2 regions of the Mycolicibacterium boenickei genome follow, and region 1 is predicted to be linked to the other one. Evidence: predicted binding sites of a transcription regulator. Region 1 holds the regulator's gene; the other holds the start of a gene.
What was found. The regulator HspR, encoded in region 1, represses chaperone genes until heat shock. The targets are predictions, from matches to a motif close to ANNTGAGTNNNNNNNACTCANNT.
Positions count from the first base shown of each region.

Region 2: lon (endopeptidase La) is a predicted target of HspR. The motif match lies at 3,075-3,097, and genes of this name have one in related genera.

Region 1 covers NZ_AP022579.1:1,982,268-1,991,598, reverse strand. The annotation lists gene G6N57_RS09250 (TetR/AcrR family transcriptional regulator) at 1-544, opposite strand, end outside; gene G6N57_RS09245 (ABC transporter permease) at 644-1,678, shown strand; gene G6N57_RS09240 (FAD-binding oxidoreductase) at 1,665-2,831, shown strand; gene G6N57_RS09235 (aldose 1-epimerase) at 2,850-3,758, shown strand; gene G6N57_RS09230 (heat shock protein transcriptional repressor HspR) at 3,755-4,129, opposite strand; gene dnaJ (molecular chaperone DnaJ) at 4,126-5,292, opposite strand; gene grpE (nucleotide exchange factor GrpE) at 5,330-5,971, opposite strand; gene dnaK (molecular chaperone DnaK) at 5,968-7,830, opposite strand; gene G6N57_RS09210 (Abi-alpha family protein) at 8,135-8,953, shown strand; gene G6N57_RS09205 (DUF445 domain-containing protein) at 8,958-9,331, shown strand, end outside.
Region 2 covers NZ_AP022579.1:4,292,998-4,302,328, forward strand. The annotation lists gene cycA (D-serine/D-alanine/glycine transporter) at 1-311, opposite strand, end outside; glycine riboswitch at 467-565, opposite strand; gene lon (endopeptidase La) at 739-3,063, opposite strand; gene G6N57_RS20355 (NADP-dependent oxidoreductase) at 3,386-4,312, shown strand; gene G6N57_RS20360 (SDR family oxidoreductase) at 4,309-5,055, shown strand; gene G6N57_RS20365 (hypothetical protein) at 5,101-5,301, shown strand; gene G6N57_RS20370 (molybdopterin-dependent oxidoreductase) at 5,311-6,879, opposite strand; gene G6N57_RS20375 (esterase family protein) at 6,959-7,954, opposite strand; gene G6N57_RS20380 (mechanosensitive ion channel family protein) at 8,117-9,331, opposite strand, start outside.

The sequences.
Region 1 (9,331 bases):
CGAGTGTCGCCATCGGCGGCACGGCCATCACGTAGCGCAGCATCGCGGTACCGACCAGGCTCGACGCGGCGAGCATCGCCCGCAATCGGGCCTGCTCGCCACCACCGCCGAGCACTCCGGAAACCGCAGTGAGCACGTAGTCCTGCATGAACGATCGAAATGCCACGTGCGCATCGGAATTCGATGTTGCCGATTGGAGCATGACCCGCATGCTGGCCGCGGTGTCGGGTGACTCCCACATCTTCAGATAGACGCGGACCATGCGTTCGCCGATCCCCTCGGGCGGCCCTTCCAGCGCAGCCACGAGCACGTCCGGATCCAGGATCAGGCGCAGCGATTCCCGGAACAGGTCAGCCTTCGAGCCGAACAGATACAGCACCATCGACGCGTCGACGTGCGCGTCCGCAGCGATGGCCCGGAGCGTCGTCTTCTCGTACCCCTCGGCCGCAAAACGCGCCTTGGCGGCCGCCAGCACAGCGTCGCGGGACACCGGGTCACCCTGGCGTCGCCCGCGCCGGCTAGGTGTTTTACCTGGTGAAGCCATACACCGACACTATCATTTCAATGACTGTTGAAAACATTCGAACCGAGCGTTACCCTCACATCAACCGATTAATTCAACATTGGATGAAAAGAGGGAACGATGCTCTCGCCCCAGGCCACGACACCCGTCCACCACGCGGCACCCGAACACGAACCGCCGGCCGCCCTGCGCGCCGTGGGCGTAGTCGCCGTGCTGACCATCGCGATCGCGATCGTCGCCATCGCGTTCGCCCTGCCCGCCTCGCGTTCCAAGCCCAACGACATTCCGATCGGTGCCGCAGGACCCCAGGCCGCCACCAGCCAGGTGGCCGAGCGCCTGGAACAGCAGGCCCCGGGCGCCTTCGCGGTGACCTACTACCCCGGCGAGGCAGCCCTGCGTGAGGCGATCCTCAATCGAAACGTCTACGGCGGCATCGCTTTCGGACCAGAGGGCCCGACCTTGCTGACCGCCACCGGGGGCAGCCCCGCCGTCGCGCAACTGCTCACCCAGATCGGCACCGGCATCGCCGCGCACTCCGGCATGACCTTGCACACCGAAGACCTGGCCCCGCCGACCAGCCAGGATCCGCGCGGCACCGGCCTGGCCGCCTCCGCCCTGCCGATCACCCTGGCCGGGATCCTGCCCGCCGTCGCGCTCGTGCTGGTGTTGCGGCGTGAGGTGTGGACCCGGCTGGTCACCGCGATCGTGTTCTCCGCGGTGGCCGGGATCACCGTCGCGGCCCTGCTCCAGTACGTATTCGGTTCGATCGACTCGAACTTCTGGGGAGTGGCCGCCGGCCTGACATTGGGGATCGCCGCGGCCGGACTGACCGTTCTCGGACTGGGCTCACTCTTCGGCAAGGTGGGCCTCGGGCTGGGCGCCGCGCTGGCGCTGCTGCTGGGCAACCCGCTGTCGGGGTTGACGGCCGCGCCCGAGATGCTGCCCGCCGGCTGGGGCCAGCTCGGCCAATTGTTGCCACAGGGTGCCACCGCGACGCTGCTGCGATCCACCGCATACTTCGGCGGCGCGGGCGCGGACCTGGCGATCATCGTGCTCAGTTGCTGGGTGCTGGCCGGGCTGACGTTGGTGATCATCGCCGCTTTGCGGCGGCCGGGAAGTTCCGCGCCTATGATGCGACGTCGTGGGACTCGATGACCGTCAAGCACTGGAGACGCTCCAGAACGCTGTCGACCCCAAGCAGGGCTCCGCGACGCTGATCCGCGATTTCTACACCCAGTGGTTCGCCACCGACCTCTCGGCCCGCGATCTGTTCCCTCCCGACATGGACAGCCAGCGCGACGTCTTCGCCCGAGCCCTCACCTGGCTGTTCGGTGAGCTGATCGCGCAGCGCGCCGAGGAGCCGGTGGCGTTCCTGGCTCAGCTCGGGCGCGACCACCGCAAATACGGTGTGACGCAGAGCCATTACGACTCCATGCAGGAGGCGCTGTACAACGCGCTGCATCGCCATCTCGAGCCCGAATGGGATGACCGGCTGGCCGAGGCCACCCGCGATGCCGTGGCACTGATCATCGGGGTGATGCGCGGAGCGGCCGACGCCGAGGACTCCCCCGCCTACTGCGACGGCACAGTGATCGAGCACCACCGGGTCACCCGCGACGTCTCGGTGATCCGGCTGCAGCTCGACCAGGCGCTGTTCTACCACCCCGGCCAGTACGTGACCGTCCAGGTACCGCAGTGGCCGCGCCGGTGGCGGTACCTGAGCCCGGCGGTCCCCTCCGACCGGTCCGGGGGCATCGAGTTCCACATCCGATCTGTGCCCGGTGGCATGGTGAGCACCGCGATCGTCGCCGAGACCAAGATCGGGGACCGCTGGCGCATGTCCAGCCCGCACGGCGGGTTGCATGTCGACCGCGACGGCGAAGATGTGCTGATGGTCGCGGGCAGCACCGGCTTGGCGCCGCTGCGCAACATCATCATGGACATGACGTTGCACGGCGAGAATCCGCGCGTGCACCTGTTCTTCGGTGGCCGCTATCCGTGCGATCTGTACGACCTGAAAACGCTGTGGCACATCGCTTCGACGAATCCGTGGCTGTCGGTGACGCCGGTGTCGGAGTACAGCACGGACCCGCCTTGGGCCGGCCAGTATCCGAGCGTCCAGCCGCCGCGCGGCCTGCATGTACGCCAGACCGGCACCCTGGCCGAGGTGGTGACCAGGTACGGCAACTGGGGCGATCGGCAAATCCTCATCTGCGGCGGCCCGGACATGGTCACTGCCACCAAAGCCGCCCTGGTCGAGCGGGGGGCTCCGGCCGAGCGCATCCAGCACGACCCGCTGACGCGCTGAGGATGCCAGACTGGCGCCATGACCGCGGTTCAACCAGTCACCCTGCATGACCCGTCGTCGTCGCTGACGGCGACGTATGTCCCGGCGGCGGGCATGATCTGCACCTCGCTGGCCGACAAGAACACCGGCGTCGAATACCTGGGTCAGCGGCGCGGGTTGCAGGCCTACCTCACCGACGGCAAGACGATGGGCATCCCGATCCTCTACCCGTGGGCGAACCGATTGAGCGCCAATGAATATCGGGGCGACGGCATCACAGTGCGCGTGACACCCGGGGTCAACGGCGTGCGCGCCGACGCGCATGGAGCACCGATGCACGGCGTGCTGGCCGCCAGCCCGGACTGGCAGGTGGTCGAACAAACCGACAACACGCTGACCGCTTCACTGGACTGGGGCGCCCACCCCGACCTGTTGGCGACGTTCCCGTTCCCCCACCGCCTCACTATGGCGGTGGCGCTGGCCGGCTGTGCCCTCACCGTGTCCACGACCGTGGCGCCGACCGCCGACCGGTCGGTGCCGCTGTGCTACGGCTACCACCCGTACGTGACGATTCCTGGTGTGCCCCGGGAAGATTGGCAGTTGCAGACCCCGGTCATGCGGCACCTACTCGTCGACGACCGAGGATTGCCCACGGGCGAATCCCTGGAGTGGCCGGGCGGGGCCAGGCGGCTGGGCGCGACCGAACTCGACGACGGATTCGATGGCGTCGCCCCGGGTGCGGTGTTCACCCTGTCCGGTGGCGGCCACCGGGTCGATGTCAGCTTCGACGAGGGTTACACCGCCGCACAACTTTTCGCTCCGGGCAACGATGCGGTGGTGGGTATCGAGCCCATGGCCGCACCGACCGACGCGCTGCGCCGGGGAGATTACAGAATGGCCGCCCCCGGAAGTCCGGAGACGGCCACCTTTTCGATCAGAGTGGGCTAACGCGCACCTCGGCGCGGTTGCCACAGGACCACTGCTTTGGACGCCACCGAGACGTCGCGGCGCTGATCGCTGAGTTGTTCCACCTGCTGGGTCAACTCGGAAACCCGAGTGCGCAGCGCATCGACCTGATTGGTCAGTTCGATGATGCGCTTGATCCCGGCCAGATTGACGCCCTCGTCCTGCGACAGCCGCTGCACCTCACGGAGCAGATCGACGTCACGCTCGGAGTAGCGACGCCCGCCGCCGGAACTGCGCTGCGGGCTGACCAATCCGAGCCGGTCGTATGTGCGCAGAGTCTGCGCGTGCATGCCGGCCAGCTCGGCGGCCACCGAGATCAAGAACGTGCGTGCTTCCTCTTTCCGCTGGCTCATATGTTGCCTGCCCATCCGGCCCGCGGATCGAAACCGCTGGCCCGTTCGGCTTTCGCATAAGCCTCCAGCGCCTCTGCCGCTTCACCTTCCAGGTTGGGCGGCACCGCGACCTTCACCGTGACCAGCAGGTCACCGTGGCCGCCTGAGCGTTTGGGCACCCCGCGTCCGCGCACCCGCAGGATCCGGCCGTCGGACGTGCCCTTGGGCACCCGCACTCCGACCTTGCCATCCAGCGTGGGAACGGAAAGCGTTGTCCCCAATGCCAACTCGTGGAAGCTGACCGGAACGCTGACAGTCAGGTCGTCGCCGTCCCGCCCGAACACCTTGTCCGGACGCACGTGCACGGTGACGTAGAGGTCGCCCGACGGCGCACCGCGCAGCCCGGCTTCACCCTGGCCGGCCAGCCGGATGCGCTGACCGTCCTCGACGCCCGGTGGAATCCGCACGTTGATCGTGCGGGTCCGGGTCGTGACGCCCGTGCCCTGACATTCGGCGCAGGGGTGCTCGATGATCGAGCCGCTGCCCCGGCATTCGGTGCAGGGTTCGGAGAATCCGAACGCCCCCTGGTTGCGGTTGACCACGCCCGAGCCGTTGCAGTTCGGGCATACCTTGGGGCTGGTGCCCGGCCGCGCACCACTGCCATGACAGTTGGTGCACGGAGCCGGGCTGGTCAGCCGCAGCGGCATGGCCACGCCCTTGGTGGCTTCCAGGAAGGACAGTTCGGTTTCGGTTTCCAGGTCGTTGCCCCGGCGCGGCCGACTCGGCCGCGGTTGCGCACCGCGCCCGAACAACCCACCGAAGAGGTCACCGATGTTGGCGCCGCCGCTCTGACCGGCCGCGTCGAACAGGTCTCCGAGGTTGAATTCGGCTCCGTCGGAACCGAACCCGCCACTGAAGTTTCCGCCCGTGTTGAACCGACGCCCACCCCCGGCGAACAGCCGGCGGGTCTCGTCATACTCCTTGCGCTTCGCGGGGTCCGACAAAACACTGTTCGCCTCGGAAACCGCCTTGAACCGCTCGGCCGCTCCCGAATCGGGATTGCGGTCCGGATGCAGTTCGGAGGCCAGTTTCCGGTAGGCCTTCTTGATCTCGTCGGCGCTGGCGTCAGAGGAGACGCCGAGTTCTTTATAGAAGTCCTTCTCGACCCACTCGCGTTGGGCCATGCGCCACCTCCTTACCTCTTCTCTCTAGTTGGATTGTCTAATTGTCTGATTCTGCGGCCTGACCGCCGGTGGCGTCAGCGTTATTCGCTGTCCCCGCCGGGGAATCCGCACCTGCGTCGGACTCGGGCACCGTGTCGACCACGCCGACGAGGGCGTGCCTGACCACCTGGTCACCGATCTTGTAGCCCCGGCGCATCACGGTCCCGACAACGGGATGGGTGCCTTCGCCCTCATGCTGCACAGCCTCGTGCAGCGACGGGTCGAACTCGTCACCCTCCACGCCGAATCCGGAAAGACCTTGACCTTCAAGGGCACTGACGAGCTTGTCAGCAACCGACTTGAGCGGTCCGGATTCCAGGTCACCATGGCTGCGGGCCCGGTCGAGGTCGTCGAGCACACCCAGCAACTGGGTGATGACGGCAGCCTTGGCCCGGTCGGCGGTGACCTGCTGATCGCGCAGTGCCCGCTTGCGGTAATTGTCGTATTCGGCCTTCACGCGTTGCAGCGTGGCCTTGAGCTCGGCAACCTCGTCGCTCTCGCTCGCCGGCGCACCGGCATCGGAGGCGGCGGACGCCGGCCCACCAGGGGCCGGCGCCTGCTCACGAACCTCACCGGTGTCGGGATCGATGCGCCGTTTGTCGGTGATGGTCACCGGCTCGTGCGAATCGTTCTCGCTCACTTGGTCTCCTGATCGTCGTCGACAACCTCGGCGTCCACCACGTTGTCATCCGCGCTGGACGAGCCCGCGGCTCCGTCCGGTCCACCGGCGGCCTGCTCGGCCTGGGTGGCCTCGTAGATCGCCTGGCCCAGACCCTGGGACTCGACACCGAGCTTCTCCATCGCCGTCTTGATCGCGGAGATGTCGCTGCCTTCCAGCGCGGTCTTGGCCTCGGCGATGGCACCGTCGACCTTGGCCAGCGTCTCTTCGGGGACCTTCGAGCCGCCCTCGGCCTCACGCTGCTCCTTGACGAACTTCTCCGTCTGGTAGACCAGCGACTCGGCCTGGTTGCGGACGTCGGCCTCCTCGCGACGCTTCTTGTCCTCTTCGGCGTGCGCCTCGGCGTCCTTGATCATCCGGTCGATCTCTTCCTTGGACAGGCCGGAGCCTTCCTGGATCTTGATCGTGTTTTCCTTGCCGGTGCCCTTGTCCTTGGCGGTGACGTGCACGATGCCGTTGGCGTCGATGTCGAAGGTGACCTCGATCTGCGGCACGCCGCGGGGGGCCGGCGGGATGCCGGTCAGCTCGAACGAACCGAGCAGCTTGTTGTGCGCGGCGATTTCGCGCTCACCCTGGAAGACCTGGATCTGCACCGACGGCTGGTTGTCGTCAGCGGTGGTGAAGGTCTCCGACCGCTTGGTCGGGATGGTGGTGTTGCGCTCGATCAGCTTGGTCATCACGCCACCCTTGGTCTCGATACCGAGGGACAGCGGGGTGACGTCAAGCAGCAGAACGTCTTTCACCTCGCCCTTGAGCACGCCGGCCTGCAGCGCGGCACCCACGGCGACGACCTCGTCCGGGTTGACGCCCTTGTTGGGCTCCTTGCCACCGGTCAGTTCCTTGACCAGATCGGTGACGGCGGGCATGCGGGTCGAACCACCGACGAGCACCACGTGGTCGATCTCGGAGACCGAGATACCGGCGTCCTTGATCACCGACTGGAACGGCTGACGGGTGCGGTCCAGCAGATCCTGCGTGATCTTCTGGAACTCGGCGCGGGTCAGCTGCTCGTCGAGGAACAGCGGGTTCTTGTCGGCGTCAACGGTGATGTAGGGCAGGTTGATCGAGGTGCTCTGCGAGGAGCTCAGTTCGATCTTGGCCTTCTCGGCGGCTTCACGCAGCCGCTGCATGGCCATCTTGTCCTTGGTCAGGTCGATGCCACTGGTGGCCTTGAACTTGTCGACCAGCCAGTCGACGATCCGGTCGTCCCAGTCGTCGCCACCGAGGTGGTTGTCACCGGAGGTGGCACGCACCTCGACGACACCGTCGCCGATCTCCAGCAGCGAGACGTCGAACGTGCCGCCGCCGAGGTCGAAGACCAGGATGGTCTGTTCCTTGCTGCCCTTGTCGAGCCCGTAGGCCAGGGCGGCCGCGGTGGGCTCGTTGACGATGCGCAGAACGTTGAGGCCGGCGATCTGGCCGGCTTCCTTGGTGGCCTGACGCTGAGCGTCGTTGAAGTACGCGGGCACCGTGATGACGGCGTCGGTGATGTCCTCACCGAGGTAGGCCTCGGCGTCGCGCTTCAGCTTCTGCAGCACACGGGCGCTGATCTCCTGCGCGGTGTAGTTCTTGCCGTCGATCTCGACGGTCCAGTCGCTGCCCATGTGGCGCTTGACCGAACGGATGGTCCGGTCGACGTTGGTCACGGCCTGGTTCTTGGCGGGCTGGCCGACCAGCACCTCGCCGTTGCGCGCGAACGCGACGACCGACGGGGTGGTCCGGGAGCCCTCGGAGTTCGCGACGACAACGGGGTCGCCACCCTCCAGAACCGCGACGCATGAGTTGGTGGTCCCGAGGTCGATACCGACCGCACGAGCCATGGTTGCCTCCTGATAGAGATATAGGGGTCTGAGCGGGCTGCGCTCAAGCTTGCTCCGGGCGACCATAGCTTGTCAACCCAAACTTGAGTCACTGTCACTCAACTTGCTGTCGATGTGGTCAACGGGGGGTTCCGCGGTTTTGTTCCCGAACTCCATGAGTTTTTCTCGGCGGGTTTTCCGGCAGACCCGGAGCCGACGTCGCCGCTGGACTCGGCCCCGCCGCGACCGGGTACCGTGCCCCATAATCAGATGCCCGGTCGGCTCGACCGCGCGCTAGCAGCCACTCGAGGGGGATCGACCGGCGATGGCAGACGAGATAACGACGACCGGGCAGAACGTGCCCGCGGACAAGCCTGCCAAGCGCGGCTACCAGCGGCGGGCGTTCAAATTCGACACCCCGATCGGCGAGATCGCCTTCGCCATCCGCACCCCGCGCAACCAACGCCCGCTGGTGCCGAAGCGGTTCGATCCGTTCGGCCTCACCGACCGCGCGGTGGACGCCGCGAAGACCAGCATGAAGCTGGCCGCCTGGGGCGAAGAGCAGCTGGCCACCCTGGTGAAGAACCGGCTGGAGGCCATCGAATCGGCGCCGCGGCCCGCCCCGACGGCCGCGCCGGAGGAGCCGACGGCCGAATCGCTGAACAGCAAGATGGACCGGCTGCTGGACCGCGCCCTGGACCAGAGCACGGCAGGCAGCCAGGTCGAGCTCTATCACCGCCTGCTCGACCAGCTGGTCGCCGACGAGGCCCGGATCATCGGCGCGCTGTCGGAGGGTGCGGCTTCGCCGTTGGTCAACGTCTACACCTGGACGCGGGCCCGGACTCCGGGGCAGGCCGTGCTGGAGAACGCCTGCCTGATCGGTCGCACCGCCAATGTGGCGCTGCCGACGATGGTCCCGCAGTACGTCGGCCACCTGCTGTCGCTGGGTCTGGTCGAGACCGGGCCCGAGGACCCGTCGCAGAAGGCCGAGTACGAGGTACTCATGGCCGAGCCCATGGTGCTGCGGGCGATCAAGAGCGCCTCCCGTGGGCCGCTGACGGCCCGGGTGGACAAGCTGACGCTGACGCTGTCCGGGCTGGGGCGTGGCCTGTGGGAAGCCGCGGTGCTACGGGACGGTTCGTAGCCGCATGACCGGCAGCGAGACAATTCTCGCGATCCAGACCTGGCAGGAGATCAAGGCAGATTTCAGCGTCAACTGGCTGATCTATCTGTCCATGCCCTTCGTCGCTGCCTTCGTCGGGTGGAGCACCAAGATCGTCGCGCTCGAGATGCTGTACCGGCCGATGGAGTTCAAGGGCATCGGCCTGTTCGGTTGGCAGGGCATCGTGCCCCGCCGCGCGGGCAAGGTGGGATCGAAGACCATCGAGCTGCTCACGCAGAATCTGCTGAAGCCGGAGGAGCTGCTGGAGAAGGTCGACGCCAAGGAGGCCGTCGATGCGTTGCGTGAGCCGCTGACCCAGGCGGTCGACGACATCTCCCGCGACATCGCCGAGCAGATCCG
Region 2 (9,331 bases), 2.3 Mb from region 1:
GCCCACGGGCCGAGCAGGTCGGCCGCGAAATCGGCGAAGGACTTGTAATGCAGGTTGGACAGGAGCAATTCGCCCATCGCCCGCATCACGAAGAACAGCATGAAGCCGATGATCATGTAGACGAACAGCACCGACGGGCCGGCCAGCGAGATCGTCTTGCCGGACCCCATGAACAGGCCGGTTCCGATCGCGCCGCCGATCGCGATCAGCTGGATGTGCCGGTTGGACAGCTGGCGGGAGAGGTGCTGTGGCTGCCCGGACGATGCGGGCGATTCCGCTGAATCAGCGGACAGATCACTGGATCGGGTCATAACAACCTCAAGGATCTCAGGCCCCATGGGGAGCGCGGAATGCGGGCGCCTCCCCGCTCTGTCGCTTTGAACCTGAGAGTTTTCACGAACCGCCTGTCGGCGCTTCACCTGCCCCTTCGGTGAGCCGGTCCTGGCCGACTGCTTTCCAGAGGTGCCTAGTCGCGGCGATACCGGGGCCTGAGAGATTCCTGGGGAGGATTTGCTCCTGCGGCGCCCGCCGGCTGGATGGGGCGGGACTCTCCCGCCGCGACTCAACGGCGTCTTAAGTTGTGAGCCACCCCGAACCCGGAGTGTGCCGCGCGTCACGTTAGCAGCCGAGTGCGGATTGCGCACCCCCATGGTCGGCGCCACACGCCGAGCGACCGTGTCTGTCCGGTGACCCGCCGTCACCTGCATACATTCACGGTCGCTCGCGCGGTGGACCTCCTTACGCGGCGGCGGTCGCCAACTCCTCCGCCGGCTCCAGAGCCTGGGCGATGATGTCGGCAACGTCGGTCATCGGCCGAACGTCGAGCACCGCCAGCACCTCAGCGGGCACCTCGTCCAGATCGGGCTCGTTGCGCTGTGGGATGAAGACCGTCTTCAGCCCGGCCCGCTGCGCCGCGAGCAGCTTCTGCTTGACACCGCCGATCGGCAGCACCCGGCCGTTCAGCGTGACCTCACCGGTCATGCCGACATCGCCGCGCACCTGCCGCCCGGTTGCCATCGATACCAGTGCCGTCACCATCGTGACGCCGGCCGACGGACCGTCCTTGGGCACCGCGCCCGCGGGCACGTGCACGTGGATCTGGCGGTCCAGTGCCTTGGCATCCACACCCAATTCCGACGCGTGGGCCCGCACGTAGGACAGCGCGATCTGTGCCGACTCCTTCATGACGTCGCCCAGCTGACCGGTCAGCTTCAACCCCGGCTCGCCCTCGTTCGAGTTGGCCTCGATGTAGAGCACGTCGCCGCCCAGGCCGGTCACGGCCAGGCCGGTCGCCACACCCGGCACCGCGGTCCGTTCGTCGGATTCCGGCGTGAACCGCGGACGGCCCAGGTACTCAACGAGATCCGGCTCGTCGATCATGATCGGGGCGTCGGTGGAGTCCAGTTTCGTGGTCACCTTGCGCAGCGCCTTGGCCAGCAACCGCTCGAACTGCCGGACGCCCGGCTCGCGCGTGTAGTCCGCGGCGATCTTGCGCAGCGCCGCATCGGTCACGCTCACCTCGGCATCGGTCAGGGCCGCGCGTTCGGTCTGCCTCGGCAGCAGGTAGTCCCGCGCGATCGCGACCTTGTCGTCCTCGGTGTAGCCGTCGATCTGCACCAGCTCCATCCGGTCCAGCAGGGCGGACGGGATGTTCTCGATGACGTTGGCCGTCGCCAGGAACACCACATCGGACAGGTCCAGATCCAGGTCCAGGTAGTGGTCGCGGAACGTGTGGTTCTGCGCCGGGTCCAGCACCTCCAGCAGCGCCGCCGACGGGTCGCCCCGGTAGTCCGAGCCCACCTTGTCGATCTCGTCCAGCAGCACAACGGGATTCATCGAACCCGCCTCGCCGATGGCCCGCACGATGCGGCCCGGCAGCGCGCCGACGTAGGTGCGCCGGTGGCCACGGATCTCGGCCTCGTCCCGCACGCCGCCCAGGGCGACGCGCACGAACTTGCGGCCCAGAGCGCGGGCGACGGACTCGCCGAGCGAGGTCTTGCCGACCCCGGGCGGACCGGCCAGCACCATCACCGCACCCGAACCGCGGCCGCCGACGACGGCCATCCCGCGCTGGGCCCGACGGGCCCGAACGGCCAGGTATTCGACGATGCGGTCCTTGACGTCGTCCAGACCGTGGTGGTCGGCGTCCAGAATCTCGCGGGCCCCCTTGAGATCGGTCGAGTCCTCGGTGCGCTCGTTCCACGGCAGGTCGAGCACGGTGTCCAGCCAGGTGCGGATCCAGCCGCCCTCGGGGCTCTGCTCGCTGGAGCGTTCCAGCTTGCCGACCTCACGCAACGCGGCCTCGCGGACCTTGTCCGGAAGATCGGCGGCCTCGACCCGGGCCCGGTAATCCTCAGACCCCTCAGGCTCGCCTTCGCCCAGTTCCTTGCGGATGGCGGCCAGCTGCTGGCGCAGCAGGAATTCCTTCTGCTGCTTGTCCATGCCGGACCGGACGTCCTCGGCGATCTTGTCGTTCACCTCGACCTCGGCCAGGTGCTCGCCGGTCCAGTCGATCAGCAGCCGGAGACGGCGATCCACGTCCGCGGTCTCCAGCAGTTCGCGCCGTTGCACATCGGTCAGGTACGACGCGTACCCGGCAGTGTCGGTGAGCGCGGACGGGTCGTTGATCTTGTTGATCACGTCCACGATCTGCCAGGCTTCACGCCGCTGCAGGATGGCCAGCAGCAGCTTCTTGTATTCGGCAGCCAGTGCCTTGGTCTCGTCGGTCGGGGTTTCAGCCTCGGCGGCTTCTTCCACCTCGACCCACAGCGCGGTGCCGGGTCCGGTGGTGCCGGAGCCGATGTGGGCGCGGCGTTCGCCGCGGACGACGGCGGCTTCCGCGCCACCGGGCATGCGGCCGACCTGCACGATCGACGCGATCACGCCATGGGTGGGGTAGCGGTCGTCCAGGCGCGGAGCGATCAGGAGTTTTCCGGATTCGCTGGCCTGGGCGGCGTCGACCGCTGCGCGGGCGGCGTCGTCGAGTTCGATCGGCAGCACCATTCCGGGCAGGACGATCGGTTCGCTCAAGAACAGAATGGGCACTGCGATTTGTTCAGGCATCAAACCTCCAAAGTTCAGTCTGATGCGCTCAACCTTGGCGGCGTCGGGTTTGTTCCCCGGCATTGCCGCGCCCGGGTTCGCCGTGAGTGAACGGACGCTGAGGAACGCCTCCGTCGAGCACTGAACCGAGGATTTCAGCCACATATTGACCGGAATCCTCGGTTTAGTCCGCAATGCCTGCCGTGATCACCGACCAGCAGGCTCCTCAACATCACGGCTGCCTTGTCAGGGCGGGTCGGGAGGCGACGGTCCGGGTCCTCGCCGTTGGAATGTTTTGCGGGCCGGCGCCGTCGTAGGACATGCAGACGTAAGGAGAAGGATCGTGAGCAGAGCAGTGCAATTCGACGAGTACGGCGGAATCGACGTGCTGCAGGTGCGTGATGTGCCGCGGCCGGTTCCGGCGGCAGGCGAGGTACTCGTGCAGGTTCGGGCCGCGGGCATCAACCCGGGCGAGGCGATGATCCGTCGTGGTGCGCTCCACGACCGGTTCCCCGCCATCTTTCCGTCGGGACAGGGCAGTGATCTCGCGGGTGTGGTGGCCGAGCTCGGACCGGGTGTGACCGAGTTCGCAGTGGGCGACGAGGTGCTCGGATTCTCCGACGGGCGCGCCAGCCACGCCGAGTACGTGACGGTGCCCGCCACCCAGTTAGCGCCCAAGCCGGCTGACCTGTCGTGGGAGGTGGCCGGGTCCCTGTATGTCGCGGGCGCCACTGCTTACGCCGCGGTCCGCGCCGTGCGGCTGCAACCCGGCGATACCGTCGCGGTCGCCGGCGCCGCCGGTGGTGTCGGCACCATCGCGGTGCAGCTCGCCAAGCGCGCCGGCGCGACCGTCCTCGGCATCGCGGGGTCCGCCAACGACGGGTGGCTGGCGGCGCACGGCGTCGTCCCGGTCAACTACGGCGACGACCTGGCCGCGCGGCTCCGTGCCGCCGCCCCGTCGGGTCGCATCGACGCGTTCCTCGATTTCTTCGGCGGCGGCTACGTGCAGCTTGCCGTCGAGGAGCTCGGTATCGATCCCCAACGAGTCGACACCATCATCGATTTCGGTGCCATCGAGCAGTACGGCGTCCAGAGTGCCGGCAATGCCGAGGGGGCCGACATCGCGATCATCGCCGAATTGGCAGACCTCGCCGCCGCCGGTGAACTCGAGGTTCCGATCGCCGGGGTGTTTGCCCTCGATGACGTCCGGGCGGCTTACAGCGAGCTGGAAAAGCGCCATACCAGAGGGAAATTGGTGCTGCGGCCGTGACCGGTGACCCGATCGCCGGAGCAGTCGTCGCGATTACCGGAGCGAGCAGCGGGATCGGCGAGGCGACGGCGCGTCTGCTGGCAGCGCGAGGCGCCAAGCTGGTGCTCGGCGCCCGGCGGGTGGAGCGCCTGGACCAGATCGCGGCCGAGCTCGTGGCCGGAGGAGCGGGCGTGGTCACACTGGCCGTCGACGTCACCCGGCCCGCCGATCTCGACGCGCTGGTCGCCGGAGCGACAGACCGGTTCGGTCGATTGGACGTTCTCGTGAGCAATGCGGGCATCAGCAAGATCGGCCGGCTGTCCGACGGCGACGTCGCCGGGTGGTCGGCGATGATCGACGTCAACCTGCGCGGCGTGTTGCACGGAATCGCGGCGGCCGCACCTGTGTTCCGGCGCCAAGGGCACGGACATTTCGTCACCACGGTGTCGACGGCCGGGCTGAAGATCGTGCCGGACATGGGCGTGTACGCGGGCACCAAGAACGCGGTGCGGACTGTCATGGAGGCACTGCGACAGGAATCCACCGACGGAGTCATCCGTACCACGTCGATCTCACCGGGGTTTGTCCGTACCGAGCTTGACAGTTCGATCGACGATCCGGTGCTGCGTGCCCAGATACGTTCCAATATGGACGAATTCGGCCTGCCCCCGGAGGCGGTGGCGCGCGCCGTGGCATTCGCGATCGAGCAGCCTCGTGAGGTCGAGATCGGCGAAATCGTCATCCGGCCCACGGTTCAGGGCTGACGTCGCGCACGTGACCCGGTTGATGCCGCGACGTAGCATCCAATTATGAACAGGGGATTCGTCGTGACTTTCGCGGTCGGTGTGATCGTGGCGTTGTTCGGCCTGATCTGGGCCCTGCAGGGATTCGGTGTGCTGCAGGGCAGCCCGATGAGCAACACCACCACCTGGTCGATCATCGGCCCGATCACCGTGCTGGTCGGTGTGGTGATCTCGGTCGTCAGTTGGCGCAAGATCTCCCAGAAGTAGGGATCGGCGTCAGGCCACGGTGAAGTTCACCGAATGCCACCCGGTGGCGCCGTCGGGCACGGTGGACGCTTGGTCCGAAGTCTGGACCGTGCCGGTGTTGTCGGTGGCCCGCACCGTGATGGTGTGTTCCCCCGGGGCGTCGGCTTGCCAGCCGAAGCTCCAAAGCCGCCACGTCTCGTCGGAGTAGGCGTCCCCGAGTTGTGCGGGTTGCCATGGGCCGTCGTCGATGCGGACCTCGACGGCGCGCACGCCGCGATTCTGTGCCCACGCGATCCCGCCGAAGGTTGTCGGCCCCACCCGGACCTGCTGGCCACGCTTGGGCACGTCGATGCGTGACTCGGTCTTGATCGGGCCGCGCGGTGCCCAGCCCTGTCTGGTCCAGTACGCCAGTGCCCGGTCGAAACGGGTCAGTTCGAGGTCGGTGACCCACTTGGTGGCCGACACGTAGCCGTAGAGTCCGGCCACCACCAGCCTGGCCGGGTAGCCGTGGGCGACGGGCAGCGGCTGCCCGTTGAGGCCGATGGCCAGCATCGCGTCCCGGCCGTCGGCAATGGCCTCCACCGGGGTACCGACCGTGAAGCCGTCGACGGACTTCGACAGCAGCATGTCCGCATCGGGAGACACCCCTGCCGCCGCCAGCAGGTCGGCCAGGCGATAACCCGTCCACATTCCCGTCGAGATATATTCACCGCCAACCGGATTGGATACGCACGTCAGCGTCACGGCCTTCTCGATCACTTCGAAGCGGTCCAGGTCGGCGAAGCTGTAGGTGATCTCGTGGTCCACCATGCCGTGGATGCGCAACCGCCATTCGTCACGGCTCAACTGCGGCACGGACAGCGCGATGTCGACGCGGTAGAAGTCGGCGGCATCGGTGAGGAAGCTCGGCAGGGCAACATCTTTCGGCTGTACACCGGTGGGTATCGGGGGAGCGGGAATACGCGGGCGGGGGATGGCCAAGGTCTCGCGCTCCGCTGCCACCGAACTGGCCAACCGATCGATGACGAGGCCGAGCAGTCCGCTTGCCACCCCGAAACCCAGCAGGCCGCCGGTCGTCAGCCACATCCGCCTGGTGACGTCGACGTCGTCACCGTCGTCCGACTCGTCCGGGTGATCAGGTGCGGGCCACAGCCGCAGCGCGAGCAGGCGCAGCGCCGCCACCCCTGCCGCGGTGCCCACCACGGTGGGCACGACGTCGGGCAGAGTGGCGCCGGGCCGGCTGAGGACGGCCGCGCAGCCGAGCAGTCCCGCGGCGACGAAGATCGCGCTGCCGACGGGGCGGCGCCGGGTCTCGTAGCTCGCGGCGAGTGCGGCGACGGCGGCGATCACCACCAGGACCACGACGGCAAGGAAGAGCTTGTCCAGGCCGCCGAGGGCTTGAATGACGAATTCTTTGACGGGGCCCGGGGTCAGGTCGACGATGGCCGATCCGATCGCGCCGCGCGGATCGGCGTGAGGCGGAAATGGGATGGCGACAAGCGCGGCCACGCCGAGCGAGACCGCGGCGGCAGCGACTCCGCCGAGCATCCGGGCGTTGGGCGAGGACTCGGACGAGGACCTCGACGAGGACTCAGCCATCGTCACCAACCTACCCCGGACACCAAGCAGGGAGCCTGTCGTTGGGGGTGACGACAGGCTCCCCTGGTGGGTGGATCTTCTAGGTGGCGGACTGTGCGCCGAGCACCCGCTGGATGTCGGGCTTCATCTGCTGCAGCTGCTGTCCCCAGTAGCCCCAGGCGTGCGTGCCGTTGGCCGGGAAGTTGAACACCCCGTTGGTGCCGCCGGCGGCGATGTAGTTGTCCCGGAAGGTGACGTTGGTCCGCAGCGTCAGCCCTTCGAGGAACTGGGCTGCCATCAGGTTGCCGCCGTTGGTGCCCGCGTCGAGATCGGACGGGGTTCCGGTGCCGCAGTAGATCCAGATGCGGGTGTTGTTGGCGACCAGCTGGTTGATGTTGACCATCGGGTCATTGCGCTTCCATGCCGGATCGGTCGACGGCCCCCACATGCTCTCGGCGTTGTAGCCGCCGGCATCGTTCATCGCCAGCCCGATCAGCATGGGCCACCAGCCCTCGGACGGGTTCAGGAAGCCCGAAAGCGTTCCGGCATAGATGAACTGCTGTGGGTGGTGGATCGCGTAGGTCAGCGCGGCGCTGCCTGCCATCGAGATGCCGACGACGGCGTTGCCGGTCTGCGACACCCCGCGGTTGGCCGCCAGCCAGGCGGGCAGCTCGTTGGTCAGGAAGGTCTCCCACTTGTAGGTGTAGTCCTGACCGTTGCCCTTCGACGGCTGGTACCAGTCGGTGTAGAAGCTGGACTGGCCACCGACGGGCATGATCACCGACAGGCCCGACCCGTTGTACCACTCGAATGCGGGGGTGTTGATGTCCCAGCCGTTGAAGTCGTCCTGGGCGCGCAGGCCGTCGAGCAGGTAGACCGCGTGCGGACCGCCGCCCTGGAACTGGACGCGGATGTTGCGGTTCATCGACGGCGAGAACACGTCGAGGTACTCGACCGGCAGACCCGGACGGGAGAAGGCCCCAGCGGTCGCCGAACCTCCTGCGAGACCGATCAGCGCGGGCAGGGTGGCAGCTGCCATTGCCCCCGCCGCCAGTCGGCGCGTCCACGCTCCGCGAATCTTGTTGAGGAACTTCATAACGGCAACCAACCGTCCTTTCTGCACGTGTGCCAAGCAGTTTGCCGCTTGCCTCGGTAGTGAAACATGCGCCACTTGAGTCACACGCGTAACAACACCGCACGCGCAGATCGCGTTTTACTAACGGTTGGAACTCGGCGCCGAGACCGTTTGCCCCGGCGCTCAGCGCCCGGCGGCCACCAGCGCCTGCTTGACGTTGGCGCGACGCTCCTCGATCGCCCGGCCGATGTCCTGCAGCAGCACCGGCTTTCGCGCCACCAGATCTTCGATGCACTCGCGGTCGAACTGTGCGACGGTGACCTCCGTCAGCGCGTAGGCCGTGGTGATGATCGGTTCGCGGGTCAGCGTCGTCTGACCGAGGACGTCGCCCCGCTCCAGGGTGAGCACCGGGACGAACAGATCGTCCGGGCCGGGCGCGGCCAGCTGCACTGTGCCTGCGACGACGAACGTCAACTTCCTGGGAACCTGACCGACGACCTGGAGCACCTCGTCAGCGCCGTAGCGGGCCAGCCGCGCGTGCGGCAGCAGCTCGCGCTGGTCCTCAGGACTCAGCCGGAGTATCGGTGCGATGAGGCGTAGCGCCTGTTCCACGCGTTCGGTGGTCGCGAACTCGTCCTCGGCCTCGTCCAGATGCAGACCGGCGCGCCGCGCGGCGTACCAGGTCCAGCGCAAGAACGTGGATCTCGCGGCGAAATCGTCGGCAGGCGAATGCAGCGGGATCATGGTCTTGTACTGCAACGAGCCGGCAGGCACGGTGGACACCGTGCCGTCGCTTCGTAATTGGGGGAGTCGGCGGCCCACCTCGTCGAGCACGCGGCAGACCTCGTCGGGGGCGTCGTCGACGGCGAACACCGTGATCACCGATATGGTGTGCGCGCCCTGCGGGCGGCTCAGGTTGGTGAACGATCCGCCGGCCAGCACGGAGTTCGGGATGATCTGCAGACCGCTCCCGGTGTCGATGTGCGTCGCGCGCCAGTTCACCTCGACGACGCGTCCGCGTGCCGACGGCGCATCCACCCAGTCGCCGAGCTGGAACGGTTGCTCGAACAGCACCAGCAGACCGGAGATGATCTGGCCGACAGAGTTCTGCAGGGCAAGGCCGAGGACGATCGAGGACACGCCAAGGGCGGTGAACAGCCCGCCGATGTTCGCGCCCCAGATGTAGGCGAAGATCAGGCCGATGCCGATCGCGATGAGCGCGAACCGGGCGACGTCGAGGAAGATCGACGGAATTCGCTTGCGCCAACTGCCTTCCGGGGCGCTCTGGAACAGAGTGGCGTTGAGCCCGGACAGTAACAGCACCAGTACGACGAATCCGAACACCGTCGCCACGATCCGTACCGGCGTGGTTTCCCCGGAGATCTGCATCGCCTGGAT